3 regions of the Enterobacter sp. PL_is379 genome follow, and region 3 is predicted to be linked to each of the others. Evidence: riboswitches for the same ligand, from Rfam matches in the RefSeq annotation. Region 3 holds a riboswitch; each other region holds the start of a gene.
What was found. Region 3 has a riboswitch for thiamine pyrophosphate ahead of thiC (phosphomethylpyrimidine synthase ThiC). Riboswitches for the same ligand answer to the same signal wherever they lie in the genome.
Positions count from the first base shown of each region.

Region 1: it holds a riboswitch for thiamine pyrophosphate, as region 3 does, so the genes downstream of both, thiB (thiamine ABC transporter substrate binding subunit) here and thiC (phosphomethylpyrimidine synthase ThiC) in region 3, are expected to answer to the same signal.
Region 2: it holds a riboswitch for thiamine pyrophosphate, as region 3 does, so the genes downstream of both, thiM (hydroxyethylthiazole kinase) here and thiC (phosphomethylpyrimidine synthase ThiC) in region 3, are expected to answer to the same signal.

Region 1 is NZ_JBVPGT010000032.1:365,300-376,042, forward strand. Features, by position in the region: gene araB (ribulokinase) at 1-1,075, opposite strand, end outside; gene araC (arabinose operon transcriptional regulator AraC) at 1,413-2,258, shown strand; gene AC0TOY_RS20595 (DedA family protein) at 2,387-3,154, shown strand; gene thiQ (thiamine ABC transporter ATP-binding protein ThiQ) at 3,187-3,888, opposite strand; gene thiP (thiamine/thiamine pyrophosphate ABC transporter permease ThiP) at 3,872-5,482, opposite strand; gene thiB (thiamine ABC transporter substrate binding subunit) at 5,458-6,441, opposite strand; TPP riboswitch at 6,473-6,573, opposite strand; gene sgrR (HTH-type transcriptional regulator SgrR) at 6,610-8,265, opposite strand; gene sgrT (glucose uptake inhibitor SgrT) at 8,354-8,506, shown strand; gene AC0TOY_RS20625 (sugar efflux transporter) at 8,627-9,805, shown strand; gene AC0TOY_RS20630 (cytochrome b/b6 domain-containing protein) at 9,854-10,435, opposite strand; gene AC0TOY_RS20635 (cation diffusion facilitator family transporter) at 10,542-10,743, opposite strand, start outside.
Region 2 is NZ_JBVPGT010000023.1:93,195-103,937, reverse strand. Features, by position in the region: gene AC0TOY_RS05265 (LacI family DNA-binding transcriptional regulator) at 1-14, opposite strand, end outside; gene AC0TOY_RS05260 (oligosaccharide MFS transporter) at 253-1,494, shown strand; gene AC0TOY_RS05255 (glycoside hydrolase family 32 protein) at 1,510-2,943, shown strand; gene AC0TOY_RS05250 (hypothetical protein) at 3,028-3,489, opposite strand; gene AC0TOY_RS05245 (YadA C-terminal domain-containing protein) at 3,715-3,894, opposite strand; gene AC0TOY_RS05240 (hypothetical protein) at 4,078-4,668, opposite strand; TPP riboswitch at 5,282-5,378, shown strand; gene thiM (hydroxyethylthiazole kinase) at 5,414-6,184, shown strand; gene thiD (bifunctional hydroxymethylpyrimidine kinase/phosphomethylpyrimidine kinase) at 6,181-6,981, shown strand; gene AC0TOY_RS05225 (GntR family transcriptional regulator) at 7,024-7,770, shown strand; gene AC0TOY_RS05220 (PfkB family carbohydrate kinase) at 7,744-8,697, opposite strand; gene AC0TOY_RS05215 (ADP-ribosylglycohydrolase family protein) at 8,694-9,698, opposite strand; gene AC0TOY_RS05210 (nucleoside permease) at 9,695-10,743, opposite strand, start outside.
Region 3 is NZ_JBVPGT010000014.1:5,423-16,165, forward strand. Features, by position in the region: gene nfi (deoxyribonuclease V) at 1-419, opposite strand, end outside; gene hemE (uroporphyrinogen decarboxylase) at 429-1,493, opposite strand; gene nudC (NAD(+) diphosphatase) at 1,532-2,305, opposite strand; gene AC0TOY_RS00400 (Rsd/AlgQ family anti-sigma factor) at 2,401-2,898, shown strand; TPP riboswitch at 2,953-3,064, shown strand; gene thiC (phosphomethylpyrimidine synthase ThiC) at 3,144-5,039, shown strand; gene thiE (thiamine phosphate synthase) at 5,039-5,674, shown strand; gene AC0TOY_RS00415 (HesA/MoeB/ThiF family protein) at 5,667-6,422, shown strand; gene thiS (sulfur carrier protein ThiS) at 6,406-6,606, shown strand; gene thiG (thiazole synthase) at 6,608-7,378, shown strand; gene thiH (2-iminoacetate synthase ThiH) at 7,375-8,502, shown strand; gene AC0TOY_RS00435 (sensor domain-containing diguanylate cyclase) at 8,839-10,380, shown strand; gene AC0TOY_RS00440 (PTS sugar transporter subunit IIB) at 10,561-10,743, shown strand, end outside.

The DNA of each region.
Region 1 (10,743 bases), on a different contig from region 3:
CCGCCGCCAGCCGATCCAGCGGCCAGCCCAGCACGCGGCCAAACCAGGCGTAGATATCGCCAAACGCGGACTGACCGGCTTCGAGGCCAATAAAGTCCGGCACCACGCTGCCGTCCACCTGGCCGCAGATGCCTTTTACCGCGCGGTCGCCGACGGTGGCTTTATCCGCCGTCAGGATGTCGCAGGTGGAGGTCCCGATGACTTTGACCAGCGTGTTTGGCTGCGCGCCCGCGCCCACGGCGCCCATATGGCAATCAAACGCGCCGCCGGAGATCGCCACGTTCTGCGGCAGACCGAGACGCGTCGCCCACTCCTCACAGAGGGTGCCAACGGGAATATCGGCGGTAAAGGTGTCGGTAAACAGCGGGTATGTCAGGCTCTTGTTGATGATCGGGTCGAGCTCATCAAAGAACGCGACCGGAGGCAGGCCGCCCCAGCTTTCATGCCACAGGGATTTATGCCCGGCACTGCAGCGACCGCGGCGGATATCCTGTGGACGCGTGGTGCCGGAGAGCAGGGCAGGCACCCAGTCGCATAGCTCAACCCATGACGCCGCAGCCTGAGCAACGGTTGCGTCGGCACGGGTGACGTGGAGGATCTTGGCCCAGAACCATTCGCTGGAATAAATTCCGCCGATGTAGCGCGAGTAGTCCGTTTTGCCCGGCTGATGGCACAGGCGGGTGATGGCTTCGGCCTCTTCCACGGCGGTATGGTCTTTCCACAGCACGAACATGGCGTTCGGGTTGTCGGCAAACTCAGGACGCAGCGCCAGCACGCGGCCTTCGGCATCCACAGGGGCTGGCGTGGAGCCGGTGCTGTCGACGCCAATGCCGACAATCTCAGCCCGCTGGGCGTCGGTTAGTTCAGCCAGGACGGTTTTGATCGCCGCTTCCATCGACTCAATGTAGTCACGCGGGTGGTGGCGGAACTGGTTGTTTGGCGCATCGCAGTAGCGCCCCTCTTGCCAGCGCGGGTACCACTCAACGCTGGTTGCTATCTCCTGGCCGGACGTACAGTCCACTGCCAGCGCGCGAACCGAGTCGCTGCCAAAATCGAGGCCAATCGCAATTGCCATGGTGTTGCTCCATCGAAAAAAGAGGTATGGAAGAACATTAGAGACTGGGGACAAAAGTCGTCAGGCAGGATCCGCTAATCTTATGGACTAAATTGCTGTTGCAACGGAAAGTGTGACGCCGTGCAAATATTCAATGTGGACATTTCTGCCGCACTTATAGACACTTTTGTTACTGCTTGTCTGCCTGCTCAGGCGGAGAAATCAGGGGGAAAGGCTGAAACATGGCGGACGTAAAAGCGGCGTGATGCTTTTTGGATCTTTTCGCGGGCCATTTTTAAGCTGCTTTTAATGATATGGACAATTGGTTTCCTTCAAGACCCTTGGGAGAACTGAATCTATGGCCGAAACGCAAAACGATCCCCTGCTGCCGGGATACTCGTTTAACGCGCACCTTGTGGCGGGACTGACCCCTATCGAGGCTGAGGGATATCTCGACTTTTACGTCGACCGACCGCTTGGGATGAAAGGATATATCCTCAACCTGACCGTGCGAGGGGAAGGGATCATCAAGAACGGTGACCAGCAGTTTGTCTGCCGCCCCGGCGATATCCTGCTGTTCCCGCCGGGGGAGATCCACCACTATGGCCGTCATCCGGATGCCAAAGAGTGGTATCACCAGTGGGTCTACTTCCGTCCGCGCGCCTACTGGCAGGAGTGGCTTTCCTGGCCGGCTATTTTTGCGCACACCGGTTTTTATCGCCCGGATGAGGTTCATCTGGCGCAGTTTCGCGAGCTTTTTGCGCAGATTATCGAGGCGGGACAGGCCGGTGGTCGTTACGCTGAACTGCTGGCGATTAACCTGCTCGAACAGCTGCTGCTGCGACGGATGGAGGCAATTAACGAGTCGCTTAACCCGCCGCTGGATAACCGCGTGCGCGACGCCTGCCAGTACATCAGCGACCACCTTGCTGACAGCCAGTTTGATATCGCCAGCGTTGCCCAGCACGTCTGCCTTTCGCCGTCGCGTCTGTCGCATCTGTTTCGCCAGCAGCTGGGCGTTAGCGTGTTGAGCTGGCGCGAGGACCAGCGGATCAGCCAGGCGAAGCTGCTGCTCAGCACCACCCGGATGCCCATCGCCACCGTGGGGCGCAACGTGGGCTTTGAGGATCAGCTCTATTTCTCCCGGGTATTTAAAAAATGTACCGGTGCCAGCCCGAGTGAATTCCGCGCGGGATGTGAATAAACGGTAAAAAAAGATAAACAAACAGGTGAATGCGGGAAGCAACCTGTAAACTATTCAGACAATTGTTGCCTTGACGCGGTGCGGGGCGCTAAGCAGAATCGCTGATTCGTTTTCTGACCGGAATAGTTATGCAGGCATTGCTGGAACATTTTATTACCCAGTCCGTTATGTACTCACTCATCGCCGTGGCGCTGGTGGCGTTTCTGGAGTCGCTGGCGCTGGTTGGGCTGATCCTGCCCGGCACCGTGATGATGGCGGGGCTTGGCGCGCTGATCGGCAGCGGCGAGGTCAATTTCTGGCAGGCGTGGCTGGCCGGGATTATCGGCTGCCTGCTGGGTGACTGGATCTCCTTCTGGCTGGGCTGGCGCTTTAAGAAGCCGCTGCACCGCTGGTCGTTTATGAAAAAGAACAAAGCCTTGCTGGATAAGACCGAGCATGCGCTGCACCAGCACAGTATGTTTACCATCCTCGTCGGCCGCTTCGTTGGGCCAACGCGTCCGCTGGTGCCGATGGTGGCGGGGATGCTGGATCTGCCCGTCGCGAAATTCGTGGTGCCGAACATTATCGGCTGCGTCTTCTGGCCGCCGTTCTACTTCCTGCCGGGGATCCTCGCAGGTGCTGCCATTGATATTCCTGACGGTATGCAAAGCGGTGAGTTTAAGTGGCTGCTGCTGGGCACGGCTGTGCTACTGTGGCTGGCGGCATGGCTCTGCTGGCGGCTGTGGCGCAGCGGGAAAGCGAATATCGATCGCCTGACGCGCTACCTCCCGCGTACTCGCCTGCTCTGGCTTGCCCCACTGACGCTGGGCGTGGCGGCGGTGGCGCTGGTGGCGCTGATTCGTCACCCGCTGATGCCGGTGTACGGTGAGATTTTATTGAAAGTGGTCAGTCGTTAAGGACTATTTCCCTCTCCATGTGGGAGAGGGCATCAGACCGCGCGAATGCCCAACAGTGAAGACGCCCCCGCTTGACCACTGAGCAGCTCTTCCGTCTTCCCATCCCACGCAATTCGCCCTTCAGCAACGACCACCGATCGCGGCGCAATCCGTGCGGCATCCTCAATACTGTGCGAAACCATCAGCATCGTCAGCTGCTGGCGCTGACAGACCTCCTGCACCAGGGCCAGCATCTCCTGACGCAGCGCGGGATCGAGCGCCGAGAACGGCTCATCCAGCAGCAGTATCGGCTGTTCGCGCACCAGACAACGTGCCAGCGCCACGCGCTGACGCTGGCCGCCGGAGAGCTCGCCCGGCAGCCTGTCGATAAACCCGGTGATCCCCATCTGTGCGGCAATGATCTCCAGCTTATCGCGCTGGTCATCGTTCAGCCTGAGTCCCGGGTGCATTCCCAGCGCGATGTTTTGCCGCACCGTCAGGTGGGTAAAAAGGTTGTTTTCCTGAAACAGCATTGAGACAGGACGTTTTGCGGGCGGCGTGTGGGTATGATCCCGGTTATCTATGACGATCGAGCCACTTGCCGGCTGCAGAAAACCTGCAACGAGATTAAGCAGCGTGCTTTTTCCTGCGCCGCTTGGGCCAAGCACGGCGATCATCTCTCCCTGGCGCACGGAGAGCGTGAAGCGCATCGGCAGATGCTGGTAAAGCCAGGTTACATCAGTCAGTTTTAACATCACGCCCCGGAAGTTTCTCGATAACGGTAAATAAGGCAAAGCACAGCAGCAGCAGTAACAGCGCGGTGACCGCGCCGTCCTGACTGCGGTAAGAGCCGATTTGCTGATAGAGCCAGTAGGGCAGCGTGCGGAAATCGTCATTGCCGAACAGCGCCACGACCCCAAAGTCTCCAATAGAGAGCACGCAGGCAAACGCCAGCGCCTGTGCCAGCGGACGTTTTAGCGCGCGCAGTTCGACCACCTTCAGCCGCTGCCAGCCCTGCATGCCCAGCGACTGGCACAGCAAACCGTAGCGGCTGTTGACGTCGCGCATCGGGTTTTCCAGCACCTTGAGCGCATAAGGGATGGCCATTAAGGCGTTGGTAAAGATCACGATGCCGTCGGCGCTTTCCGGCAGGCCGATGGTGCTGTTGAACAGCAAAAAGAAGCCTGTCGCCAGCACGATCCCCGGCATCGCCAGAATCAGCATGCCCGTCAGCTCCAGCATTTGTCCGGCTTTTTGCGCCTGGCGGGCGTAAAGCTCACGGCTGCTCCACAGCAGCATCATGGTCAGGATGACGCACAGTAATCCGGCAGCCAGCGCGATACGCAGCGAGGTCCAGGTGGCTTGCCAGAGGACGGGCTGTTGCAGGACAGACAGGAGATTGAGGTTCAGTCCGTCAACGATAACGGCCAGCAGCGGCGGCAACAGAAGCAGGAGTGCCAGCCCGATCAGGACAAAATCGCTGACGCGGCTGTGCAGGCTGTCCTGCGGATCGCGCCAGCCGGTTATTTGATGACTGCCAGCGGGAATGGCTTTACTCAGCCGCTGGCTCAACAGTACCAGGGCAAGGCAGCACGACATCTGGACTATCGCCAGCAGCGCAGCGCGACCGGGATCGTAGTCGTAACTCAGCGCCTGGTAAATCGCCAGCTCAATGGTGGTGGCCTGCGGCCCACCGCCGAGCGACAGCACGGTGGCAAAGCTGGCAAAGCAGAGCATGAAGATTAATGCCGCCACGGGCGGGATCTGGCGGCGCAGCCACGGCCATTCGACAAAGCGGAAGAACGACACGCCGCGCATGCCGAGCTGGGCGGCAACCTGGCGCTGCTCGCCGGGAATGTTCTCCAGAGCCTGCAAAAAGAGACGCGTTGCCATCGGCATATTGAAAAAGACGTGTGCCAGCAGGATGCCCTGCAGCCCGTAAGGCGAGAATGACCATTCCAGACCAAGCTGGCCGAACAGCGATGCCAGCCAGCCCTGGCGACCGTAAACGCTCAAAATGCCGAATACCGCCACCAGCACGGGCAGGATCAGCGTCATGGCGCACAGGCGCAGCAGGGCCTGCCTGCCGGGGAAACGCCGCCGATACAGGGCGCGCGCCAGAAAAATGGCCGGGATCACCGACAGCAGGGCAGAAAGCGACGCCTGCCAGAAGGAGAACCGAATAACGTGCCAGAGGTAGCTGTCGTGCCAGAGGGCGAGCAGATCGCTCTCTGGCGCGTTGAACCACAGAGCAAGAAAAGCCCCCAGGCTGACCACCACCATCACTATGGCGGCGAGCAGCCCGGGAAGTAGCCAGCCGGGAATTAGCGGCTGACGGCGCGTTGCCATTCACTTACCCATGCGGCACGCTGCGCGGCGACCTGCTGCGGCGTAAACTCCAGCGAGGTTGTTGGTTTGGTCAGCTGCTCAAAACCTGCTGGCAGCGCAACGCCAGTGACCGGATACATCCAGTTGCCTGGGGGAATGGCATTCTGGAACGCCGGTGAAACCATGAACTTCAGGAACTTCTCGGCCAGCTCCGGCTGTTTGCTGGCGGCGGTACGCGCGGCCACTTCCACCTGCAGATAGTGCCCTTCAGCGAAATTCGCCGCAGCGTAGTTGTCTTTCTTCTCGGCGATAATGTGGTAGGCCGGAGAGGTGGTGTAGCTCAGCACCAGGTCGCTTTCGCCTTTCAGGAACAGACCATAGGCTTCGCTCCAGCCCTTGGTCACGGTGACGGTTTTGGCGGCCAGCTTCTGCCACGCTTCCGGCGCCTTATCCCCGTAAACCTTTTGCATCCACAGCAGCAGACCGAGGCCCGGCGTGCTGGTCCGCGGATCTTCATAAATCACGCGCCATCTCTGGTCACTTTCCACCAGCTCTTTCAGACTCTTCGGCGGGTTTTTCAGCTTATTTTTGTCATAAACAAAAGCAAAGTAGCCGTAATCGAACGGCACAAAGGTGTCGTTCTTCCAGCCGCCAGGCACATTAACGGCATCTGCCGCGACGCCGCTTTTGGCAAACAGTTTGGTCTGCGAGGCGGCGTCCAGCAGGTTGTTATCCAGCCCGAGCACCACGTCAGCCTTGCTGTTTTTCCCTTCCATACGCAGGCGGTTGAGCAGCGACACGCCATCTTCCAGCGCGACGAACTTCAGCTCGCAGTTGCAGTCGGCTTCAAAGGCTTTTTTGACTACCGGGCCAGGGCCCCAGTCGGCAGAGAAGGAGTCATAGGTGTAGACCGTCAGGACGGGCTTCGCAAAAGCAGGCAGCGCAAAAAGCGCCAGCAGGGGGAGAACTTTTTTTAACACTTTGCACCTCAAAGTTGAGTGGCAAAGGATTTTGAGCGACAGCCTCAAATCCCTTCGCCGGCGTTATCCGGATCAGGTTCGACGGGTATTATCTCAGCGCACATCAGTGATGCAGCACCCCGTTGAGAACGGCGCTATTGTAATGATTTGGTGAATATTACGAAAGCGTTATGGCTCCGGCGGCGCAAACCAGGCGGATTTAAAATCAAACCAGCCCAGGGTATTCATCCGCAGGCCGCGCATGCTGCGCTGGCCCTGGATCATCAGCCAGTGGTGGATCAGCGGCACAATCGCCTGTTCGGCAAGTAACGCCTGGCACCACGCGGCTAAATTCATCTCGCCCGCGCGCCACAGGGCGGCGTCCTGCTGCCAGTCCCGGTCGATGCAGTGCTGGATCAGCGGGACTTCATACAGGTGCGAGAAGAGCGAGAAATCGAGCGGCAGGGTGAAGTTGGCGCTGTTAAGCCAGATATCACTGGTGATATCCCCCTGGTGCCATTCGTCATAGTCAACTTCCTTGACCTCCAGCGTTACTCCTTCGGCCGCCAGCAGTCGGGTCATGATTCTGGCGATAAAACGATGCTCCACGTGCTCGCGGTAGTAGGTCAGGGTGATAGACTCCAGCCCTGCAGGCTTGTCGCAGTGCGACGGGCGGGCGTGGTGCCAGCGAGGAAGCAGGCCGTAGGCCGGGAACCAGTATGTCTGGTACTGCGCTTCCGCATGGTAGATCAGATTGGCAGGGGACAACACGTGGCTGATCCACTTGCGGACGGCCTGGTTTGCCCCGCGGTGGGTGCGGCGGTCAAAGAGGAGATAGTAGCATCCCTCCTCCAGGCGACTCTCCACGGCTTTTTCTCCCGTGGTGGGGCCTTCAAGCGTCAGCCCGCAGCTCAGGTCTTCATTGAGATCCGGCAATACCCACACGTTGACTTCGTCGATCAGCGCCCGATAGCCAAAGTAGTCATCGAACGCGCGGATTTTCAGCTGGTTGCTGTTATTGCGGGACACGGAGTAGGGCCCGGTGCCAATCGGCAGGCTGGCAAAATTGTTCATCGATTCCCACTCGCCGGGCAAAATCATCGACGGCACGTAGCCCAGCAGCCAGGGAAGCCACTTATCCTGCTGCGACAGCTCGATATCCAGCGTCCAGGCCGTGGGGGAGTGGATACGCGAAATATGCGAGTAGAGCGGCAGCCTTCGGACGCGTTCCAGAGAGGCGATGACGTCGTGCATCTCCAGCTCGCGACCATGGTGAAAGTGAATGCCGGGGCGTAAAAAGAAGCGCCAGTGAAGCGGAGAAAGTTGCTGCCAGTGGTGCGCGATATCCGCTTCCAGTTCCCCGTTTTCCTCATTTATCCGCGTCAGACCGCTGAAGATTTGCCGGGCCATATGGGTTTCTGAGCGGCGTAACGCCGTGCCGGGCAGCAGATTTTTCATTGGACGATAGTAGAGCACCCGCAGGATGTGCCGACCCTGACGAAAACTGCGTCCGAGATGGGAAACCAGCATCTGGCGCACGGCGGCTTTGTCGCCCACCAGCTGAACCAGCTGATCGATGCGGTCCTGCTCGAGCAGGTCTTCCGCGCGCTGCTGCTGCAACGCCAGCCCGGTATAGAGAAAGGTCAACCGCGAACGTTTGCCGCGTCCCGCCTCAGCTTCCCAGCTTAACCAACCCTGCTGCTGCATGGTGTTGAGCAGCGTACGCATATGACGGCGGGAACAGCTAAGCAGGTCAGCCAGCTCGTTGAGCGTGGTCTCCTGCGATTGCCCCTCGCAGCACTGCCAGAGGCGGATAAACTGTTGTTGCAGACGACCGGAAGGCATAAAAGGGGAACTCCTGACAAAAAACCAGCAATTTATTTATCCCTATATTAGGCCAATAATTCTCCTCGATGAAGTGAGGAGGTAAATTATGAAGAGGTCTACCGCACGTCAGTTTTATCAGCAGTACTTTTCAGCGACAAAAGGATCGTCCTGGCTGGCCCGCCAGTATGCAGAGCAACGGCTGAAAACGTTAGAAGAATTGATGCAGTGGGACGTTACAACACCGACCTCTTCCCGCTAACTCGCCTCGATCATGTGTGACTGAGTATTGGTGCTTATCACCCGCCAGCAAAATGTTTTTGCTGGCTTTTTTCGTTTATTCTTTCACCCGATTTTGATTCGCTTTCACAAGGACTTGCGCATGCTGTGGTTGATGACGATGGGGCGACGCCTGAACGGCGTGTATGCCGCTTTTATGCTGGTGGCCTTTATGATGGGCGTGGCGGGGGCGCTGCAGGCGCCGACGCTGAGCCTGTTTCTCAGCCGCGAGGTGGGGGCACAGCCGTTTTGGGTCGGCCTGTTTTATACCGTTAACGCCATTGCCGGGATCCTGGTCAGCCTCGCGCTGGCGAAACGATCGGACAGCCAGGGCGATCGCCGCAGGCTGATCCTCTTTTGCTGCGCCATGGCGGTGGGCAACGCGCTGCTCTTCGCCTTTAACCGTCATTATCTGACGCTCATTACCTGCGGCGTGCTGCTGGCGTCACTGGCGAACACCGCCATGCCGCAGCTGTTCGCGCTGGCCCGTGAATATGCGGATAACTCGGCGCGGGAAGTGGTGATGTTCAGCTCGGTGATGCGTGCCCAGCTCTCGCTGGCGTGGGTCATTGGTCCGCCGCTGGCCTTCATGCTGGCGTTGAACTACGGCTTTACCACCATGTTCTCCATCGCCGCCGGGATTTTTGTCATCAGCCTGGCATTGATTGCCTTCGCGCTGCCGTCCGTGGCGCGCGTTGAACAGGCAACGGATAAACCTGTCACCGAGGTGAGCGGCTGGCAGGATAAAAACGTTCGCATGCTGTTTATTGCCTCCACGCTGATGTGGACCTGCAACACGATGTACATTATCGATATGCCGCTGTGGATCAGCAGCGATCTGGGTTTACCGGACAAACTCGCGGGGATCTTAATGGGAACCGCTGCCGGGCTGGAGATTCCGGCGATGATTCTGGCGGGTTACTACGTTAAGCGCTTTGGAAAGCGTCGGATGATGATCGTTGCCGTGGCGGCCGGGGTGCTGTTCTACGCGGGGCTGATCCTTTTCCATTCGCGTGAAGCGTTGCTGGCGCTGCAGCTGTTTAACGCCGTGTTTATCGGGATTGTTGCCGGGATCGGCATGCTCTGGTTTCAGGATCTCATGCCTGGTCGTGCCGGTTCGGCGACCACGCTTTTTACCAACAGTATTTCAACCGGGGTGATTCTGGCAGGCGTGATTCAGGGGGCGCTGGCGCAAAGCTATGGGCATGCGTCTGTCTACTGGATGATTGCGGCGCTTTCTGTCGTAACGCTTCTGCTGACCTGCCGCGTAAAAGACGTGTGATCGGATGAATGAAACGGAGCCCGGGAACGCCGGGCTCTGCGAACCGTTTTATTCTGAACACTGATACTTACGCTGCGCGCGTAGCGTCAGGTACATATGAACGAGGCCCATGAAACCGTGTGCCCAGAAATATGTCTCAACAAAGACCGTCAGAAATTTATGCAAATTTAAGGCGGATTCTGTGACGGACGAAACGGGTCCGAGCGTGGCGTTCAGCACGAACCAGGCCGCGCCGCAGAGTGCAACGCCCAGCAGCGCCAGCACGCCCAAACCTTGTACCGTTGCCGCCATACCGCCGGCATGCGCCTCAGGAAGCTGGCGCTGCGTGAGGGTGCGAATATCGTCAACGATTCCGCGAAAACCCAGCGCCAGCCAGGCGAAGTAATATTTAAATCCGCGCTGGGTTAACATCCATGCCATCATGGCAATGCCACAAAAAATTAAACCAAACCCGGAAATAATATGCATCCAGGTGACAATTCCGTTCAGCCCGGAGTCGTGGAGGGCTTCACTTTCGGTGAAATTAGAATTGATGATCTGAACCAGCACCAGAACGGCCACAAGAATGTGCAGTACGCGAAGAAAGGGTGTTTCTTTATGGGGAAGCGTATTGCATAGCGTTGGGTTCATCGCTTTTTACCTCAATAATGAGAGAGCTGATGCGATGCAGTGTGACGCAGATTAATTAACGAAACCTTAACGGTGGGTTGCGTCACACTGTATTTATGCGTTCCGATTAGCGAGCAGGATCAATATGCGTCATCACGTTCAGCACATTGAATTTTTGCATCACGTTGTTTCTGGCATTGACGGCAATCTGATGCCCTTCTTTTACGCTTAATTCGCCGTTAACTTCCAGATGGACATCAACAAGGGCTAAATCGCCCATCTTGCGGGTTTTTAAATCATGGAGTCCGATGACACCCTCGGTGGAGAGA
Region 2 (10,743 bases), on a different contig from region 3:
TTCAGGGAAGCCATTTTCTTACTCCGTTAATGCTCTGTGTGAAAGGGTATACAACTAAGTCGCTGATGTAAAAGGAAGGCTGATGCACATGCCAGGTCAGGCTTACCTCCGTGATGAATATTTGATCGCGATCTCATTCTCTTGATGTTAACGTTAACTTTCGTGATTAACATCTTAAATCTTCACCAAACAGCATGAGAAAAAATCAATGTTAACGTTACCATTGTGTCATTACTCCAACATGAGAATGTCATGATGAAAACGCATCGCTCTCACAGCTACCCTTTACTGAGCGCATTACTGTTTTTCTTTTTTGTCACCTGGTCATCTTCCGGCTCGCTACTCTCCATCTGGCTTCATCAGGAAGTGGGCTTAAAAGCGGGGGATACCGGCGTTATCTATGCCGTGCTTTCCGTCTCCGCGCTTTTTGCTCAAATCTGCTATGGATTCATTCAGGACAAGCTCGGTCTGCGCAAAAACCTGCTCTGGTTTCTGACCAGCCTGCTCATTCTTTCCGGTCCGGCCTTCCTGCTGTTTGGTTATCTGCTGCAAATTAACGTATTACTCGGCAGTATTTTCGGCGGGGTTTATATCGGGCTGACGTTTAACGGCGGAATAGGTGTTCTGGAGTCCTACACCGAGCGCGTGGCCCGCCAGAGCCAGTTCGAGTTTGGCAAGGCGAGGATGTGGGGATCGCTGGGCTGGGCGGCGGCAACCTTTTTTGCAGGGCTCCTGTTCAACATTAATCCGAAGCTGAACTTCGCGGTGGCGAGCTGCGCCGGGCTGGCGTTTTTTGTGTTGCTGGCGCGCCTCAGGGTCTCTTCCGCTCCGCACGCCATGCAGGAGGCGGTGTCCGGCGGTAAGGTTACGCTGGAGGATGCTTTGCGCCTGCTGACGCTGCCGCGCTTCTGGGCGCTGGTGTTTTTCGTTATCGGCACCTGTATTTATGGCGTTTATGACCAGCAGTTCCCTGTCTATTTCTCCTCACAGTTTCCGACGTTACAGGAAGGGAACGCCATGTACGGCTATCTCAACTCCTTCCAGGTTTTCCTGGAGGCGGCGGGCATGTTTTGCGCCCCGTGGCTGGTGAATCGCCTCGGTGCGAAAAACGGCCTGATTTTCGCCGGAATGGTGATGGCGATGCGTATGGTGGCATCGGGTCTGGTTGAGGGGCCGGTATTGATCTCCATTACCAAGCTATTGCACGCGGTTGAACTGCCCGTTTTGCTGGTCTCCATCTTTAAATACAACAGCCTGCATTTTGATAAGCGGCTCTCTTCCACCCTCTATCTGGTGGGCTTTGCCTGTACAAGCTCGGTGATTGCCTCGGTACTGTCGCCGCTGGCCGGCTACAGCTATGAGAAATACGGCTTTGCCCAGTCCTATCTCATCATGGGGTTGTTAGTTTTCAGCACCACGTTTATCTCCATCTTCCTGTTGCGCTCGGGTAAGTCCTCTTCTGACCCGCTCATGCCGCAACCTTCCACTATCTGATTAAAGAGTAGAGAAATGACGTATTCCATTACAAAAGCAGAACAGGAACTGCAGTCCGGACGCGAAGGGCTTAACCTGCGCTGGTATCCGCGTTACCACCTCGCCGCGCGTGCCGGCTGGATGAACGATCCGAATGGCCTGGTCTGGTTTGGCGGCTGGTATCACGCCTTTTATCAGCATCATCCGTATTCGACCCAGTGGGGGCCGATGCACTGGGGCCATGCGCGCAGCAAAGATTTAGTTCACTGGGAACACCTCCCGGTTGCGCTGGCACCGGAAGGACCAGACGACAAGGACGGCTGTTTTTCTGGCTCAGCGGTGGTGGATGGCGACACGCTGGCGCTGATCTACACCGGCCACAAATTCCACGGCGATCCCGGCGATGAGGCTAATCTCTACCAGGTTCAGTGCCTGGCAACCAGCCGTGACGGCATCCACTTTGTGCGGCACGGGACCGTCATTGACACACCGCCTGGACTGCATCACTTCCGCGATCCGAAAGTATGGCGTGAAGGGGAGTGGTGGTACATGGTCGTTGGCGCGCGAGAGGGTGATACGGGCCAGGTGCGTGCGTACCGGTCTGCCGATCTGCGAGAGTGGCAGGACAGGGGCGTGCTCGCGGTGGCTGAAAAAGAGATGGGTTATATGTGGGAATGTCCGGACTTTTTCACCCTTAATGGTAAACGCGTGCTGATGTTCTCTCCTCAGGGGCTGGCGGCGGACGGATTCAAAAACCGTAATCTTTTCCAGAGCGGGTATCTGGTAGGTGAATGGCAGCCCGGCCAGCCCTTTGTGCGTGAAGGTGAATTTGTAGAGATGGATTACGGGCATGATTTCTATGCGCCGCAAAGCTTCCTGACGCCCGATGGCCGCCGCATTGTTATCGGCTGGCTGGACATGTGGGAATCACCTCTGCCGGAACAGGAGGATGGCTGGGCAGGCATGCTCTCCTTACCTCGCGAGCTGACGCTGAGTGCGGATAATCATCTGCAAATGCGGCCGGCCAGAGAAGTTGAAACCCTGCGCGGGGCGTGGTTCCCCTGGCCGATAACTACGCTTAATAACCAGCAGATGACGCTGGTGGAATACTGCGATGCGATGGAGGTCACTCTGCAATGGGATTGCGCGAACAGCAGCGCGGAGCAATACGGCATTCGTCTCGGCGACGGGCTACGCATCTATGTTGATGTCCAGATGCAGCGCCTGGTGCTGGAGCGTCACTATCCGCAGTATGGCTTGTGCGGTACCCGAAGCGTCGCGCTTAACCTGAACGACATGCTGAACCTGCGCCTGTTCTTTGACTGCTCTTCCGTTGAAGTGTTTGTTAACGAGGGTGAGGCGTGCCTCAGCTGCCGTATTTATCCTGATGCAGACGGCCGCGAGCTGGCGTTGTTTGCCTGGGCGGGGGGAGCGTCGCTTATCCATGGCGGGGCCTGGCAGTTAGAGTAAATTTATATTTAGGCACGAGCTAAAATAAAGCCCCATACAAATGGGGCTACGTAAATCTTATCAGGTGGTAGGGTTGTGCTAAGATCACATTTTTGATAATTGTGCGTTTACAACTCTCTCTTTTTCGACAACCAGCTGCATAATATAGCCACCCTTGTGCCATGAACCCTTATTTGGCTTCCAGCCTTTCGAAAGCAGATATTCAGCAGCATCAGAGATTGGCTTATTCATAATGCGATCCGCTTCACCTGAAAACTGTTTAAAATCGCCGCTTGCTTTGGCAGGCTTGCTCTCACAACGACCCGCAGCATCCTTAACCTGAGTGCAGCCTTCAGGAAGATGCTTATGTGCTGATTGTGCAAGTTGAGCAGCATTCTCCAAAGCCTGTTTTTCAGCAGCAGCGTTAATGGCTGTAGTGCGGTTTTGCTCTGCTATATAACAAGCATCTTTACTAACTCCCTTGCTTTGACAATCCGCCATCCGTTGAGCAGGTGAGGAACACGCAGCAAGAGATAATACAGCCGCTATCATCATTAACTTTTTCATTATTGCCTCAGTAATTACAATTATAAATATAAGTGCCTAACATCAATCCAATCCATATCCCTAATAAAATAAAAGTGAGATATAGAACAGCGGAAATAAAAATGTACTTTGTCATTTTCTTTGCGAGCAGCATTGTATAGAGTTATAGCCAGCTAATTAAAACTCATGTGCGAGTTTTTTTAGCTTACTGGCGGTTCGCTGGCATTTTATTTTAATTCTGTAACATCACCATCCGTAAGATGCGGACGCCGCAACAATTTCATCACCGTTGGATGTACCTGATGTAGAGAGGGTAGCGGCTACATTCTCAGCGAACTTATGACGGTAGCCGATTGCATAACCTTGCGCATCTTTGAAGTTGGCAGCGCCGACGGCAACCGCGTTATCTGTATCAACGTAATGCAAACCAGCAAGAGAAGCAGCGCCAGCGATACCAGCACGATATTCCTTGCGATCCTCATTCTGCTGATTCTCCAGAGAAGAGAACTTAGCGTTATTTTGATTCTCTAACGACGTAATACGTGATTCATGATTCGCTAATTGTGCGCTGTGATTCTGAATCGTCGCTTCTTGTGTTTGCTGGCGTGACTAGACGTTAGCAACAGCAGCTTTATTCGCTGCGGCTACCGTTTGTGCATCTACAGCTAAAGATTGCGCATAAGCGCCCGTATTAAATGCCTGAGTCGCTTTGTCAGAGGCGTCCTGGAGGGCGTGATCTTGTCTATCCTGATCGGCTTTGAAAATGCTTTTATCGACCTTACTTGCAAGCGCTTGTGTATTAGCATCTGCTTTGTTGTTCGCATTGGTGGCGGTGATTTCAGCATGATCAGCAGCGGCTTTAGCCGATGTCGCTATAGTATTAGCAGTAGTAGCTTTTGCATCAGCAGCAAGAGCATTAGTGTTAGCAGTTTGAGCATCAGTTTTAGCACTACCAGCAAGGTTATCAGCGGCGCTAATTGCATTCCATTGATCAGTATTTTCAGTTTTTAAACCTGTGATATCGTTTTGATTCGTAATAACCTTGTTGGCCATTAAATCCAGATCATAACCGGCACCTTGTGTACCAATAATCGTAATGTTGTCTTGATCAGAAGTAACATTAAATGCAGCAGCATTATCTGTATTAGCAAACACAACACCAAATACAACAGCGATAGTTGATTTATTTAAAAATCTCATTTGAAAGCTCTCATCATCAATGCAAAAAATAAAGTTAGGGCGCTATCCTGGCGGGAAGATACAACGTCTTGTTATATCTGAATTAATTCACGATTTACGTTGAAAATTTTGGTTTGATAACTTATTTCGTAACGTGTAGTAACTATCTATGAATGTGTAATTTTGATTATTGATCTGGATCATAAACAGCAGGAATAGCTAAACGAGTCGATTAAGAAGGGTTGGGATAGATAATTATATATTACAACGAGTTAGATATTTGTAATGAATGGAGGAGAAATGAGAAATAAAATATCTATACATTAAATATGTTTAAGTGTTTGGGTGAGAAATCATTAAAAATACAGATAACAGTTTATGTAAATTTATATATTATTGCCGATTATTTATTATCGAATATCCATTCTGCTTCGAATGAAAATGAAATGAGGTCATTTTTGTTCCGGGATATACCAGGAAAAAATATTTATGTTGAAGAGACTAGCGAAAAAGTGTTTAGGGAGATTCATCACGCGATCGCTGCCTTGATAAATCGAAACCTCTTGCGCCTGGCCTGTGGCCCCGGTTACACTAAATTACGACATAGATTTTCAATAAATCATTGTTTTAAAAGTACTTTGACTCGGGGTGCCCTTCTTTGTGAAGGCTGAGAAATACCCGTATTACCTGATCTGGATAATGCCAGCGTAGGGAAGTCAGATGCCTTCCCGGTCATCGCTTCTTCACGCAAGGCAGGAGCGAACCCATGCAGCCTGACCTGCTCGATTTACACGTTTTACACCACTTCCGAACCCGTTCTCCACTGACCCATTGTATGACCAACGATGTTGTACAGACCTTTACGGCCAACGTTTTGCTGGCGCTTGGCGCATCACCGGCGATGGTGATCGAGGCCGAAGAGGCCGAGCAGTTTGCCGCGATAGCCGATGCGCTGCTGGTTAACGTTGGCACGCTGACCGCGCCGCGCGCCCAGTCGATGCGTCGGGCAATAGAAAGCGCGGTGGCGGCAGGCAAACCCTGGACGCTGGACCCGGTTGCCGTTGGCGCGCTCGCGTTCCGTACCCGTTTTTGCCATCAAATTCTTGCCCTGAAACCGGCGGCCATTCGCGGCAATGCCTCAGAAATCCTTGCTCTTGCCGGAATGAGCGCAGGCGGGCGCGGCGTCGATACGACCGATACCGCCGCCAGCGCGGTGCCCGCTGCTCAGGCGCTGGCCCGCCAGACCAATGCCGTTGTGGTCGTCACCGGTGAGGTGGATTACATCACTGACGGACAACGCACCCGAACGGTAACCGGTGGTGACCCGCTTATGACGCGCGTGGTGGGCACCGGGTGCGCTCTCTCCGCCGTCGTCGCGGCGAGCTGCTCGCTGCCGGGCGACCGTCTGGATAATATCGCTGCTGCCTGCGGATGGATGAAGCGGGCTGGAACGGTGGCCGTTGCGCAGTCGCGTGGCCCGGGCAGTTTTGCCAGCGCGTTCCTCGACGCGCTCTACACGCTGGAGGAGCAAGCATGAAGCGGATTAATGCCCTGACCATTGCCGGCACCGATCCCAGCGGCGGCGCGGGCATCCAGGCTGACCTGAAAACCTTCTCGGCCCTTGGCGCGTACGGCTGCTCGGTCATTACCGCGCTGGTGGCGCAAAACACGCGCGGTGTACAGTCGGTCTACCGTATTGAGCCGGATTTTGTTGCCGCACAGTTGGATTCGGTATTCAGCGACGTGCGCATTGATACCACTAAAATCGGCATGCTGGCCGAGACGGACATTGTTGAAGCGGTGGCCGAGCGGCTTAAGCGTTATGCGGTGCAAAACGTGGTGCTGGATACCGTCATGCTGGCAAAAAGCGGCGACCCGCTGCTCTCTGCCTCTGCCGTGGAAACCCTGCGTAAAAAGCTGCTGCCGCAGGTGGCGCTTATCACCCCCAATCTGCCGGAAGCCGCCGCGCTGTTAGGCACATCGCACGCGCAAACGGAACGTGAGATGAAAGCGCAGGGGAACGCGCTGCTGGCAATGGGCTGCGGTGCGGTGCTGATGAAGGGCGGGCATCTGGATGACGCGGAAAGCCCGGACTGGCTTTTCACCCGCGACGGCGAAGTGCGCTTTACCGCGCCGCGCGTGCAGACCAAAAATACCCACGGCACGGGCTGTACGCTTTCGGCCGCGCTGGCGGCGCTGCGTCCACGGCATGACGGCTGGGCCGATACGGTGCGCGAAGCGAAAACCTGGCTCTCGGCGGCGCTGGCGAAAGCCGATACTCTGGAAGTGGGTCACGGTATTGGGCCGGTTCATCATTTTCATGCATGGTGGTAACCCAGTATACTTGCAGGAAACACCACGCCTGAGAAAACAGAGATGGAACAAGCGCATACCCGGTTAATCGCTCAACTGAATGAACGGATCGCCGCGCCCGATAACACGCCGCTGTACCTGAAATTTGCCGAAACGGTAAAAAACGCGGTGCGCAGCGGCATGCTGGAGCACGGGAATATTTTGCCCGGCGAGCGCGATCTGAGCCAGTTAACCGGGGTGTCGCGCATTACCGTGCGAAAAGCGATGCAGGCGCTGGAGGAAGAGGGCGTGGTGACGCGTTCCCGTGGCTATGGCACGCAAATCAACAACATCTTTGAATATTCGCTTAAAGAGGCGCGCGGCTTTTCCCAGCAGGTGGTGCTTCGCGGTCAAAAGCCCAATACGTTATGGGTCAATAAGCGGGTGGTGAAGTGCCCTGAAGAGGTGGCGGACCACCTGTCGATCTCCCCGGACAGCGAGGTCTTTTTGCTCAAGCGCATTCGCTATGTGGATGACGATGCGGTGTCCATTGAAGAGTCCTGGGTCCCGGTCGGGTTAATTCCCGACCCGGATGCGATTGGCATTTCGCTCTACGACTACTTCCGCAGCCAGAATATCTTCCCGCAGCGCACCCGCTCAAGGGTGAGCGCCCGCATGCCGGACAGCGAGTTTCAGGCGCACATTAAGATGGACGAAAAAATACCGGTGCTGGTGATCAAGCAGGTCGCGCTTGACCAGCAGCACCGGCCGATTGAGTACAGCATCAGCTACTGTCGCAGCGATCTATACGTCTTTGTGTGCGAGGAGTAATTCGTCGCGAGTCGGGGCGCAATCTCCGCCTCGGTGGCTGACTACCCAGGACGCCACGGCATTCCCCAGCAGAACGGCGTCTGCCAGTGACCATCCCGCCGCCAGCCCGGCAAGCGTGCCGCCCGCGTGGCTGTCGCCAGCGCCAATGGTGTCCACAACCGTCGCCGGGAACGCCGGAACAACGCCCGAGGTCTTACCGTCATACCACGCGGCGCCGTCTTTATCATGCCGCACAATCAGCGCGGCACCGAAACGCAGCGGCCACTCCGCACCCAGATCTTCAGCCGTGACACCCAGTCGCTCGGCTGCGATCTCCGCTTCCTGACGATTAAGCGACACAATCGGCCTGCAGGCCATAATTCGCGTCATCAGCGCGTCAGGAATATCCGCGATGCGGGGACCGAAATCGATAAAGGCCGTCACGTCCGGCAACCTCTCCAGCCAGCCTGTCAGCAGCTCGCCGCTGGGCGATGCCAACTGATAGCCGGACAAATAGACCAGGCTGTTCGACGGGATATTAAGCACATCAAGCCAGCGCTGCTGCCACTGGTTCTCCACGCCGCTAAAGGACATAAAGGTGCGCTCGCCGTCTGGCTCCACCAGCGCGAGGCACCAGCCGTTATCGCCGTTTTCGGCCTCAATGGCGCTGTGCAGATCCTGCTTCGCCATGGCGTTGCGAATGATGTCCGCCCACACGCCGTGGCCGACGGGCAGGGCGTTTTGCGCCGTAATGCCGAGCCGTTTCAGGGCGATGGCAATGTTCAGCGCGCAGCCGCCGATATTCACCCCCTGCTGTTTGAGCTCGATATCGCACCCGCGCCAGGGCAGGGCGTAGGCGTCGGCGATGACGTCAATCACCGCTGCGCCCAGCACCGTCACCGGGCGCGTGGCGTGCAGATTGTCGAGACGTTGGGCAAATGCATTCATACGCCCTCCCTTTGCTCCCTGAAGTGCAGCAGTTTCTCGCAATAGTGGCCGAAATCGAGCCGGTTGACGGCGTCGAGTTCGGCTTTGAGCGCCGGGTCAATCGCCTGCACGCCGTGGAGCGCGCCGCAGATGGCTGTCGCCATTGCGCCAATGGTGTCGGTATCGCCGCCCAGATTGGCGCATAAAATGGCGCAGCGGTTCGGGTCGGTTCCCGCCAGTTCGACCATCGCAATGGCTGCCGGAACGGACTCAATGGTGCTGGTTCCGGCCCCCACGAGCTGGTACACCTGCTCGCTGGCAGACTCAATCCCGTTGGCTTCCCGCACGGTCTTAAGGGCCAGCTCAATACGCGCCGCCAGCGACGCGCTGAAGGTGGTGGTTTTCGCCTCCTGCGCATAGCGGGCAATACCCGGCAGGGCATCGACGATGTTCTGCCAGCTTTCGCCGTCGACGGCGCGCGAAATAGCCCAGGCAATCACCACCGCGCCGGCAATGGCGAGATCGGATTTATGGGTCGGGCTGGAGGCCTGCGCCACCTGCTCAACAAAGTGTTCCAGACGCGTGGCCGGAAGCAGGCAGCCCAGCGGGGAGGCGCGCATCGCCGCCCCGTTGGTCACGCCGTTGTTTTCCAGTTCGCTGACCGGCTTCCCGTCGCGAATCGCGTTAAGCGCAATTTTGGAGGTCGGGCCGAGCACGTTCTTATTGAACGCGTCGAAGTCGAGCGCCCATTTCAGGATATGCTTGCCGATAACGTCCGGGTTAATCTCCCCGTCGCACTCGACGATCGCGTCCGCCAGGCACAGCGCCATTGAGGTATCGTCGGTGAACTCTGCCTGTTTGAAATAGCAGGCCGCATTATTCTCTGCCGGGCCGGGTAAAAAGCGGTCGATCCAGCCAAAGTGGGCCTTGACGCGCTTTCTCGGCCACAGCTCCGACGGCATGCCCATCGCATCCCCTAACGCCTGCCCGTAAAGGGCCCCGAGAACACGTTCTTGTTTCATTTAACTTCCCCTTGTGTCAGCGCGGCATCGCCATCAACCACCTCAATTGCGGTGATCTCTTTATCCGATTCGCGGAAAAACAGCATAAACAGCACGGCAATCACGGCAATCATGATTGCACCAAACGCCCACATTCCGGCCCAGTTGAAGGTCGGCCCATTCACCGGCTCTTTGTATGCGAACATTTTTTCCATCATCACGCCGCCCAGGCGATAACCCAGCAGGCTACCAAAGCCCTGGCAGCACAGCGTAATCAGGCCCTGCGCGGCGGTGCGCATGTGCACCGGCGCTTTTTTATCCACGTAGATATACGCGGTAACGTAGTAGAAGTCGTAGCTCACGCCGTGCAGCAGAATGCCGAGGAACAGCAGGGCGTAGGTAAAGTACTGTTCTGCACCGCCGTAAACGAAGAATCCGTAGCGGATAGCGGCCGTGATCAGACCCAGCAGTAAGACCTTCTTAATACCAAAGCGTTTGGTAAAGAACGGCAGCGCCAGCATAAAGAAGATTTCGGAGAACTGGCCGAGCGTCATCCAGCCGGTGGCGTTTTTCATCCCCACTTCGGTGAGATAGCCGTTAGCGAAGATGTAGTAGAAGGCCAGCGGCATGGCGAACAGGAACGAGCAGAAGAAGAACACCAGGAAGTTTTTGTCGCGCAGCAGGATCAGCGCGTCCAGCCCCAGCATCACCTTGAAGTCCAGCTTGCCGGTGCTCTTCGGCGGGGTGTTCGGCAGGAACAGGGCAAACACGCCGAGCAGGGCTGAGCTGGCTGCGGTCATCAGCAGCGGAATATTGGTATCGGAAATATCGCTATAGCCCAGCATCTGCGGCAGGAATCCGCACGCCAGCCCGGAGGCGATCCAGCCGATGGTGCCCATCACGCGGATACGCGGGAAATCGGCCTCGACGTCATCCACGTTGGCGAAGGCAATGCTGTTGGTCAGCGCGATGGTCGGCATATAGGTCAGGGAGTAAACCAGCAGCAGCGGGAAGAAGGTGCTGAACTGGGTTTGCTGTGCGGCGAAGTACATCAGAATGGCGCCGG
Region 3 (10,743 bases):
TCAAACGCGCCGCACAGGCGTTTCTTGGCAACGCCAATGGTCGGCACATCCACCAGCAGCCCAAAGTGGCTGGCAACGCCTAAACGGCGCGGGTGTGAGATCCCATGCCCATCGACAAACAGCAGGTCAGGTTTTTGCGAGAGCTGCTCCCACGCTGCCAGCAGCGCGGGATATTCGCGGAAGGAGAGAAAGCCCGGGATATACGGCATGGTGGTCGCGATACGCGCGACCTTGTACTCCACCAGCTCAAGCGAAGGGTATTTCAGTACCACCATCGCCGCTCGCGTCACTTCCCCACCCTGCTCGAACCCGACGTCTGCTCCGCCAATGTACTGCGGAGGATCCTTATCCAGACGATCCTCGCGGATCACCGATGAGGCCAGTTCGATTTGCTGAGCGCGTAGCGACGCGAGATCCATAACGACTCCTTACTTGTGATACTGGGCAGAAAGCCGATGCACCGCCTCCACAAATACGCCTGCGTGCTCTGGCGGTACATCCTGATGAATACCGTGGCCGAGGTTAAAGACGTGACCTTCCCCCTGGCCGAAACCAGACAGTATAGTCGACACTTCTTCTTCAATGCGGGCTGGCGGCGCATAGAGCATGGACGGGTCCATATTGCCCTGCAGCGCCACTTTGTCGCCCACGCGGCGGCGCGCATCGGCAATATCGGTGGTCCAGTCGAGACCCAGCGCGTCGCAGCCGGTGGCCGCCATCGCTTCCAGCCACTGACCGCCACCTTTAGTGAACAGCGTCACCGGCACGCGGCGACCTTCGTTTTCACGCAGCAGGCCGTCGACGATTTTGTGCATGTAATACAGGGAGAACTGTTGATAATCGCGTCCGGTCAGCACACCACCCCAGGTATCGAAAATCATCACCGACTGCGCACCCGCCTTAATCTGCGCGTTCAGATAGAGGGTGACGCTCTTCGCCAGCTTGTCGAGCAGCGCATGCAGGGCCAGCGGCTCGGCGTACATCATCTTTTTAATCAGGGTGAAGGCTTTGCTGCTGCCTCCTTCCACCATATAGGTTGCCAGCGTCCACGGGCTGCCGGAGAAGCCAATCAGCGGCACTTCGCCTTTCAGCTCGCGGCGAATGGTGCGTACGGCGTTCATCACGTAGCCCAGCTCGCCTTCCGGATCGGGGATCGGCAGCTTGTCCACGTCGGCTTTGCTTTTGATCGGAGAGGTGAAACGCGGGCCTTCACCGGTTTCGAAGTACAGGCCAAGGCCCATGGCATCCGGAATGGTCAGAATATCCGAGAAGAGGATCGCAGCATCCAGCGGGAAGCGGCGCAGCGGCTGGAGCGTCACTTCACAGGCCAGCTCGGCGTTTTTGCACAGCGACATAAAATCGCCCGCCTGCGCGCGCGTGGCTTTGTACTCTGGCAGATAGCGTCCCGCCTGGCGCATCATCCACACCGGGGTGACATCAACGGGCTGGCGCAGCAGCGCACGCAGATAACGATCGTTCTTCAGTTCGGTCATTTTTGCAGTTCCTTAAGCGTCATGGCCTCAGTGTAACACTACTCATACTCGGCCCGACATATCGCCACGGTATCTTCTATCAGCCGACGCGCCACGGTGCCCGGCGGAGGTAACAGCGGTAAATCGTCGTAGCGATACCAGTTCGCATCCAGCAGCTCTTTCTGATCGATAACGATCTCGCCGCTGTCATATTCGGCCATAAAGGCCGTCATCAGCGACTGCGGGAACGGCCACGGCTGGGAGGTGACGTAGCGCAGGTTCTTCACTTTGATCCCGCTCTCCTCCATCACCTCGCGCGCCACCGCCTGCTCCAGCGTTTCGCCCACTTCGACGAAGCCGGCCAGCACGGTATGAACGCCGTTGCGATGACGGGTATGCTGCGCCAGCAGGATGGAATCCTCCCGGCGGATAGCGACGATAATGCACGGCGCAATCTGCGGATAGTAGCGTTCGCGGCAGTGGTTGCAGAGCATCGCCCATTCGGTTTTGCTCGGACGCATGGTATGGCCGCAGTAGCCACAGTATTTATGCGAGCGGTAAAACTCGGCCAGCTGCACGCCGCGCCCCGCCAGCTGGAACAGCCCGACATCCAGATCCAGCACCTGGCGCACAGATCCCATATCCTGGCGGCGGGACTGTTGGATCAACCACACGGGCTCACCCTGCCACTCGCCGATCTGTAGCGCTGGCTGGCCAACAAGATCGAACGCCTCAGCTGCGCCATAGGGGATTTCCCCGGCAGTAAGCCATAATTTTTGTTCGTGACTGACGATCCACCAACCAAGATCTGATTTTTCAATAATACGATCCATATCTATTGCACTACCTTCGCTTCACTGACATGTTGTTAGCATTGTGGTTACATTCTGGATAAGCAGATTCAATCCAACATTTTGCGGAGTCGACCATGTTAAACCAGCTGGAAAGCCTGACTGAGCGCGTTAGAGGAAGTAACAAACTGGTGGATCGCTGGCTACATGTGCGCAAGCATCTACTCGTGGCTTATTACAATCTGGTCGGCATTAAGCCTGGCAAAGAATCGTTTATGCGACTGAATGAAAAAGCGCTGGATGATTTTTGTCAGGGCCTGGTCGACTATCTGTCCGACGGCCATTTCAATATTTATGAACGCATTATCCGCGAAATGGAAGGGACAACACCGTATTTAGCAGCCAGCAAGCTCTATCCGCTGCTGGAAGCCAACACCCAGCAGATCATGGATTACTATGATTCCGCGCTCGAGAACGCCATCGATCACGATAACTATCTTGAGTTTCAGCGGGCGCTATCCGACCTCGGTGAAGCGCTGGAAGAGCGATTCACGCTGGAAGATAAGCTGATCGCCCTCGTGCTGGACAATGATTTGAACATCAGTAACGAAGAGAACGTCGCGCGCCCTGCTTGAGTTCTTCACCGTTAACGAGTAATTTACAACCATTCGCCCCTCTCACGAGGGGGATTTTTCTTGTCGGAGTGCCCAGCGCCTGAAAGCGCGGGCTGAGACCGTTAATTCGGGATCCGCGGAACCTGATCAGGCTAATACCTGCGAAGGGAACAAGAGTCACACTGCTGTTGTATCGCTCCCCGGGCGATCCTCTCTTGCTTCATCCGTCGTCTGACAAGCCATGTCCTTCACTTTTGGAATGAGCTATGTCTACTGCAAAACTGACCCGCCGCGAACAGCGCGCACAGGCCCAACACTTCATCGACACCCTGGAAGGCACCGCTTTCCCGAACTCGAAACGCATCTACATTTCCGGCTCGCAGGCCGATATCCGCGTCCCGATGCGCGAAATCCAGCTCAGCCCGACGCTTATCGGCGGCAGCAAAGAGAATCCGCAGTACGAAGACAACGAAGCCGTGCCGGTGTATGACACCTCCGGTCCGTACGGCGACCCTGATGTTGCCATCAACGTTCAGCAGGGTCTGGCAAAGCTGCGCCAGCCGTGGATTGAGGCGCGTAACGACTGCGAAGAACTCAGCGTACGCAGCTCTGCGTACACCAAAGAGCGCCTGGCCGACGACGGTCTGGACGAGCTGCGCTTTACCGGCCTGCTGACGCCAAAACGCGCTAAAGCGGGCAAATGCGTGACCCAGCTGCACTACGCGCGCCAGGGCATCGTCACGCCGGAAATGGAATTCATCGCCATCCGCGAAAACATGGGTCGTGAGCGCATCCGTAGCGAAGTGCTGCGTTATCAGCATCCGGGTGAAGGCTTTGGCGCTCGCCTGCCGGAGAACATCACGCCGGAGTTTGTGCGTGACGAAGTGGCCGCCGGGCGCGCGATTATCCCCGCCAACATCAACCACCCGGAGTCCGAGCCGATGATTATCGGCCGCAACTTCCTGGTGAAGGTCAACGCGAACATCGGTAACTCGGCCGTGACCTCCTCCATCGAAGAAGAGGTGGAAAAGCTGGTCTGGTCCACGCGCTGGGGCGCGGACACGGTAATGGATCTCTCCACCGGCCGCTATATTCACGAAACCCGCGAATGGATCCTGCGTAACAGCCCGGTACCGATTGGCACCGTCCCGATTTATCAGGCGCTGGAGAAGGTCAACGGCATTGCCGAAGACCTCACCTGGGAAGCGTTCCGCGACACGCTGCTGGAGCAGGCCGAGCAGGGCGTGGACTACTTCACCATTCACGCGGGCGTGCTGCTGCGCTACGTGCCGATGACGGCGAAGCGTCTGACCGGTATCGTCTCGCGCGGCGGTTCCATCATGGCGAAGTGGTGCCTGTCCCATCACCAGGAAAACTTCCTCTACGAACACTTCCGCGAGATCTGCGAAATCTGCGCCGCCTATGACGTCTCCCTGTCGCTGGGCGACGGCCTGCGTCCGGGCTCCATCCGCGACGCCAACGACGAAGCGCAGTTTGCCGAGCTGCACACGCTGGGCGAGCTGACTAAAATCGCCTGGGAGTATGACGTGCAGGTAATGATTGAAGGCCCGGGACACGTGCCGATGCAGATGATCCGCCGCAACATGACCGAAGAGCTGGAGCACTGCCATGAGGCCCCGTTCTATACCCTGGGACCGTTGACCACCGATATTGCGCCGGGCTATGACCACTTCACCTCAGGCATTGGCGCGGCGATGATCGGCTGGTTCGGCTGCGCCATGCTCTGCTACGTGACGCCGAAAGAGCACCTCGGCCTGCCAAACAAAGAGGACGTGAAGCAGGGGCTGATTACCTACAAAATTGCCGCCCACGCGGCGGATCTGGCCAAAGGCCACCCGGGGGCGCAAATCCGCGATAACGCCATGTCGAAGGCGCGCTTTGAATTCCGCTGGGAAGACCAGTTCAACCTGGCGCTGGATCCGTTCACCGCCCGCGCCTATCACGACGAGACCCTGCCGCAGGAATCAGGCAAAGTCGCGCACTTCTGCTCTATGTGCGGGCCAAAATTCTGCTCGATGAAAATCAGCCAGGAAGTGCGTGACTACGCCGCAGCGCAAACCATTGAAGTGGGCATGGCGGACATGTCTGAAACCTTCCGCGCCAAAGGCGGCGAAATCTACCTCAAAAAAGAGGAGGCGTAATGTACCAGCCCGATTTCCCACCCGTCCCCTACCGTTTAGGGCTCTATCCGGTGGTGGACAGCGTGGCGTGGATAGAGCGACTGCTGGAGGCAGGCGTTCGCACCCTCCAGCTGCGCATCAAGGATAAGCGCGATGACGAGGTGGAAGCCGATGTGGTTGCCGCCATCGCGCTGGGGCGTCGGTATAACGCCCGCCTGTTTATCAACGATTACTGGCGACTGGCCGTTAAGCACCAGGCGTACGGCGTGCATCTGGGTCAGGAAGACCTCGAAACAACGGATCTGAGCGCTATCCGTGAAGCCGGGCTGCGTCTTGGCGTGTCAACGCACGATGACATGGAGATCGACGTGGCCCTGGCGGCCCGTCCCTCATACATCGCGCTGGGCCACGTCTTCCCGACGCAAACCAAGCAGATGCCCTCCGCACCGCAGGGTCTGACGCAGCTGGCGAGTCACGTTAAACGCCTTGCCGATTACCCCACCGTCGCCATCGGCGGAATCAGCCTTGAACGCGCCCCGGCGGTGCTGGAGACCGGCGTCGGCAGCATCGCCGTCGTCAGCGCCATCACCCAGGCTGCAGACTGGCAGTCCGCCACCGAACAGCTGTTACAGCTGGCAGGAGCTGGCGATGAATGATCGCGACTTTATGCGCTACAGCCGTCAGATCCTGCTGGAGGATATCGCCATCGATGGCCAGCAAAAACTGCTCGCCAGCCGGGTGCTGATTGTCGGTCTGGGCGGATTAGGCGCGCCCGCCGCGCTTTATCTGGCAGGTGCGGGCATCGGTACGCTGGTGCTGGCCGACGACGACGAGGTTCACCTCAGCAATCTGCAGCGACAAATCCTCTTTACCACCGAGGATATCAACCAGCCGAAAGCAAAAATCACCCGGCAGCGGCTGAACCAGCTAAACCCGGATATCGAGCTGATTGCCTTACAGGAGCGTCTTAGCGGTGAAAGCCTGCACCGTGAAGTCGCCCTTGCCGACGTGGTGCTGGACTGTACCGACAACATGGCGACGCGCCAGGCGATTAACGCCGCGTGCGTGGCAAATCATACGCCGCTTATCACCGCCAGCGCGGTGGGGTTCGGCGGGCAGATGATGGTTCTGACGCCACCGTGGACGCAGGGCTGCTATCGCTGTCTGTGGCCGGATGATGCCGAGCCAGCGCGCAACTGCCGGACGGCGGGCATTCTGGGTCCGGTGGTCGGCGTAATGGGCACCATGCAGGCGCTGGAAGCCATCAAGCTGCTCAGCGGCATGGAGACGGAACGCAATACGCTGCGGCTGTTTGATGCCCGCTCAGCCGGCTGGCGCCAGCTGGCGTTACGCCGCGCCAGCCGCTGCCCGGTATGTGGAGGCCGCGATGCGCATTCTGTTTAACGATGAGCCGATGAGATGCGAAGACGGGCTCACCGTTGCGGTACTGCTCGACAAGCTGCGTCAGCTCAAGCCGGGAACGGCGCTGGCGCTCAATCAACAGATCCTGCCGCGCGAGCAGTGGGAACATCAGCAGGTCAATGACGGCGACCAGATCCTGCTGTTTCAGGTTATCGCAGGGGGCTGAGATGTTACGTATTGCCGATAAAGTCTTTGATTCACATCTGTTTACCGGAACCGGAAAATTCGCCTCGCCGCAGCTGATGGTGGATGCCATTCGCGAAAGCGGCAGCCAGCTGGTGACGCTGGCGCTCAAGCGCGTGGATCTGCGTCATCACAGCGATGCCATTCTGGCGCCTTTACTGGAGGCAGGCGTCACGCTGCTGCCCAACACCTCCGGTGCCAAAACGGCCGAAGAGGCGATTTTCGCCGCGCAGCTGGCCCGCGAGGCGCTCGGCACCCGCTGGCTGAAGCTGGAAATTCATCCTGACGCCCGCTGGCTGCTGCCCGACCCTATCGAAACGCTGAAAGCGGCTGAAAAGCTGGTGCAGCAAGGGTTTACCGTCCTGCCTTACTGCGGCGCCGACCCTGTCCTGTGCAAACGGCTGGAAGAGGTCGGCTGCGCCGCCGTCATGCCGCTGGGCGCCCCCATTGGCTCCAACCAGGGGCTGGAAACCCGTGCGATGCTGGAAATCATTATTGAGCAGGCTACCGTGCCGGTGGTGGTTGATGCGGGCATTGGCGTGCCCAGCCATGCCGCACAGGCGCTGGAGATGGGCGCCGACGCGGTGCTGGTGAATACGGCCATCGCGGTTGCCGACGAACCGGTCATGATGGCGCGTGCGTTCCGCATGGCCGTAGAGGCTGGGTTGCTGGCAAGGGAGTCCGGCCCCGGCTCGCGCAGTTTCCAGGCGCAGGCCACCAGCCCGCTGACCGGTTTTCTGGAGGCGATCTCATGAGCACGTTTACCGAGCGCTGGCGGCAGCTTAACTGGGACGACATTGCCCTGCGCATCAACAGCAAGACGGCGGCTGACGTGGAGCGTGCGCTGAATGCCCGCCATCTGACCCGCGAGGATCTGATGGCCCTGCTCTCCCCGGCGGCCAGTGCGTACCTCGAACCGATGGCCCAGCGAGCACAGCGGCTCACCCGCCAGCGTTTTGGCAACACGGTGAGTTTCTACGTGCCGCTCTATCTCTCAAACCTGTGCGCCAATGACTGCACCTATTGCGGCTTCTCCATGAGCAACCGCATCAAACGTAAAACGCTCGATGAAGGTGAGATTGCCCGTGAGTGTGCGGCTATTCGTGAAATGGGCTTTGAACATCTTCTGCTGGTCACGGGCGAACATCAGGGAAAAGTGGGAATGGACTATTTCCGTCAGCACCTTCCCGCCATCCGTCGTCAGTTTGCGTCGTTGCATATGGAAGTACAGCCCCTGGCGCAGGAGGAGTACGCGGAGCTCAAAACCCTCGGGCTGGATGGGGTCATGGTCTACCAGGAAACCTACCACGAGGCGACGTACGCCCGGCACCACCTGAAGGGTAAGAAACAGGATTTCTTTTTCCGGCTGGAAACGCCGGACAGGCTGGGTCGCGCGGGCATCGACAAAATCGGTCTGGGTGCGCTGATCGGGCTCTCCGACAGCTGGCGGGTGGATTGTTACATGGTGGCGGAACATTTGCTGTGGCTTCAGCAGCGCTACTGGCAGAGCCGTTATTCCATCTCCTTCCCGCGTCTGAGGCCCTGCGCGGGCGGGATTGAACCGGCTTCGCTGATGGATGAACGCCAGCTGGTGCAAACCATCTGCGCGTTTCGCCTGCTCGCTCCGGAAGTGGAATTATCGCTCTCAACGCGTGAGTCCCCGGCGTTTCGCGATCGCGTTATCCCGCTTGCGATTAACAACGTCAGCGCGTTTTCCAAAACACAGCCTGGCGGCTACGCCGACGATCATCCGGAGCTCGAGCAGTTTGCGCCGCATGACGGACGACGTCCGGAAGCGGTCGCCGCCGCTCTGACGGCGCAGGGTCTTCAGCCTGTCTGGAAAGACTGGGACAGCTGGCTGGGAAGAGCCTCGCAGTGACGTTGAAACGCACTGCAACATCATAAAAAATTGTCGAGGCGCGACGAAAAGGCAAAACCGGAGGATTGTCAGCGATCGTCCGGTTTTTTATTGTCACACGGTCAGCAACGGATGCTGACCAGGGCGAAAAGCTTCTTCCTCGTTTCGCCCTGCCTCTGGTTCATTGCACAAACGGCTCCAGCCTGGTGAATAAGTATTTTCTTAATGGTTCTTAAGATAAATCATCCCGTCAGAAATCGTGTGCCGTATAATTCACCGCTAACCGCAGGACAGCGACTATGCTGAGAGGATATCGGCAGACGAACAGTATTCACCATCAGGAACGATGTACAGCTCATGGCACTTCACAGCAAAAAGCTCTCTTTTACCCGGCCAATCATGCTCAGCTTCGCGGGGATCCTCTGCAGTTTTGCGGTGATCGCGATCTCGGTGACGCTATCGCAACGAAAGGATTTTCTTGAGGATTATCATAAGATCAATAGCAATTTCACGCACAACCTGGCGGTGAACTACACCGAATCTATCCTGCGTGAAAACGACTATATCCTGGGCCGTTCCGCGATGTACTTTGCACGTGACGACAGGCTAAACGAGACGCTGAACGTCAATCCGACGCAAGGGCTGCAGATGATGATGCATTTGCAGAACCTGATGCCGACCGTCTCCTCCATCTCGCTGGCGGACACGCAGGGGCATTACCTCCGCGCACCGGAAGTGCTCCCCACGGAGACGAGTAAAACCTTCGATCCCAGGACGAGGCCGTGGTTTGTCGCTCAGGCGGAAGCCAGCATCTTCAGCCACTATACCCGTCCTTATATGGATTACTTTACGGGGCACCCCACGGTCACTCTTTATAAGCCAGTGATTTCACCAGAAGGCAGACTGAAGGGAACGCTCGCGTTTCATCTCGATTTGACATCAATGGGCTACACCCTGCGTCAGATGGTGGCGCCCGTTCAGGGGGAATTCTTCGTCGTCGAGCGTGACGGTGCTGTGGTGCTGCATCCGGATACCGGCGCGCTCTTCAAGCAGTACGTGAGCGAAGCGCTGATGGACAAAATGACCAGCGGTGAAGGCCACCTTTACGACAAGAAAAGCAACGCCTGGTATTACTACTACTCGTTTACCAACCCGGACTGGTTTGTCATTTACCGGGTATCGGATGCAACGCTCACCGATATTACCCGCCACGAAACGACGATTGTTGGCTGGGGGTTTGCGCTGGCGGCCATCATCATCATCCTCTTCGGCTTATACCTCCGCCACGCCTCGCGTAGCGTGCTGATGCATATTATCAATGCCATCAAAACCGGCGACGTCAGCGAGGCGCCGCGCCTGGAAGCGATGCTGAGCCACACGATTCAGTCCAATAAAGAGCGCGAAATGGCGTATGTGCGCCAGGCCACCCACGATGCGCTGACGGGCTGTAAAAACCGCCGCGCGTTCGATAGCGATATCGCGGAGCTGCTGAATACCCAGCAGCCTTTCGCGATGGCGCTGGTGGATATCGATAACTTCAAGTCGATTAACGACACGCAGGGCCACCTGACCGGTGATATCGTTCTGCGTAACGTGGCCCGCGAAGGGATCCAGATCATGCAGCCACATCACGTCTCGCTTTACCGTTATGGTGGAGAAGAGTTTGCGGTAATTTTCCATGCTGAGCAGATGTCGTCTGCGCTCTCATTGCTGGAAGCATGGCGTACCGCTGTTGAAAAACGTGTCTGGCGGGAAGAAAACCTGCGGGTTACGTTCAGCGGCGGTCTTGGGGAGTGGCATTTTGAACCGCTGGAGCACTTTATCGGAAGCGTTGATAACGCTCTTTACAGCGCCAAACAGCAGGGCAAAAACCGCATCAACCGAACGTCCATCAGCTAATCCTCCCTCTTTCACCCTGCCCGTTTCCACGGGCCGGGTACCCGACAATGCAAAATTGTAACCGGTTTCAGAAAATCGCCGGTTTCTTTGTGATGCCTGACACACAATCGCGGTAAACCGGTTGTTGAAGCGGTCTGCACGGGATAATTATCAATAAACACATGTAGATCGAGGCTGATTATGAAGAACATCGTTTTATGCTGTGCAGCGGGAATGTCAACCAGCATGCTGGTTCAACGTATGAAAGACGCCGCGCAGAAAAAAGGGGTTGAAGTCACGATTAAAGCCGTTCCGGTTGCGGAGTTTAAAGACAACATCGCGACGGCCGACATCGTATTGCTGGGGCCACAGGTTAAATACGAG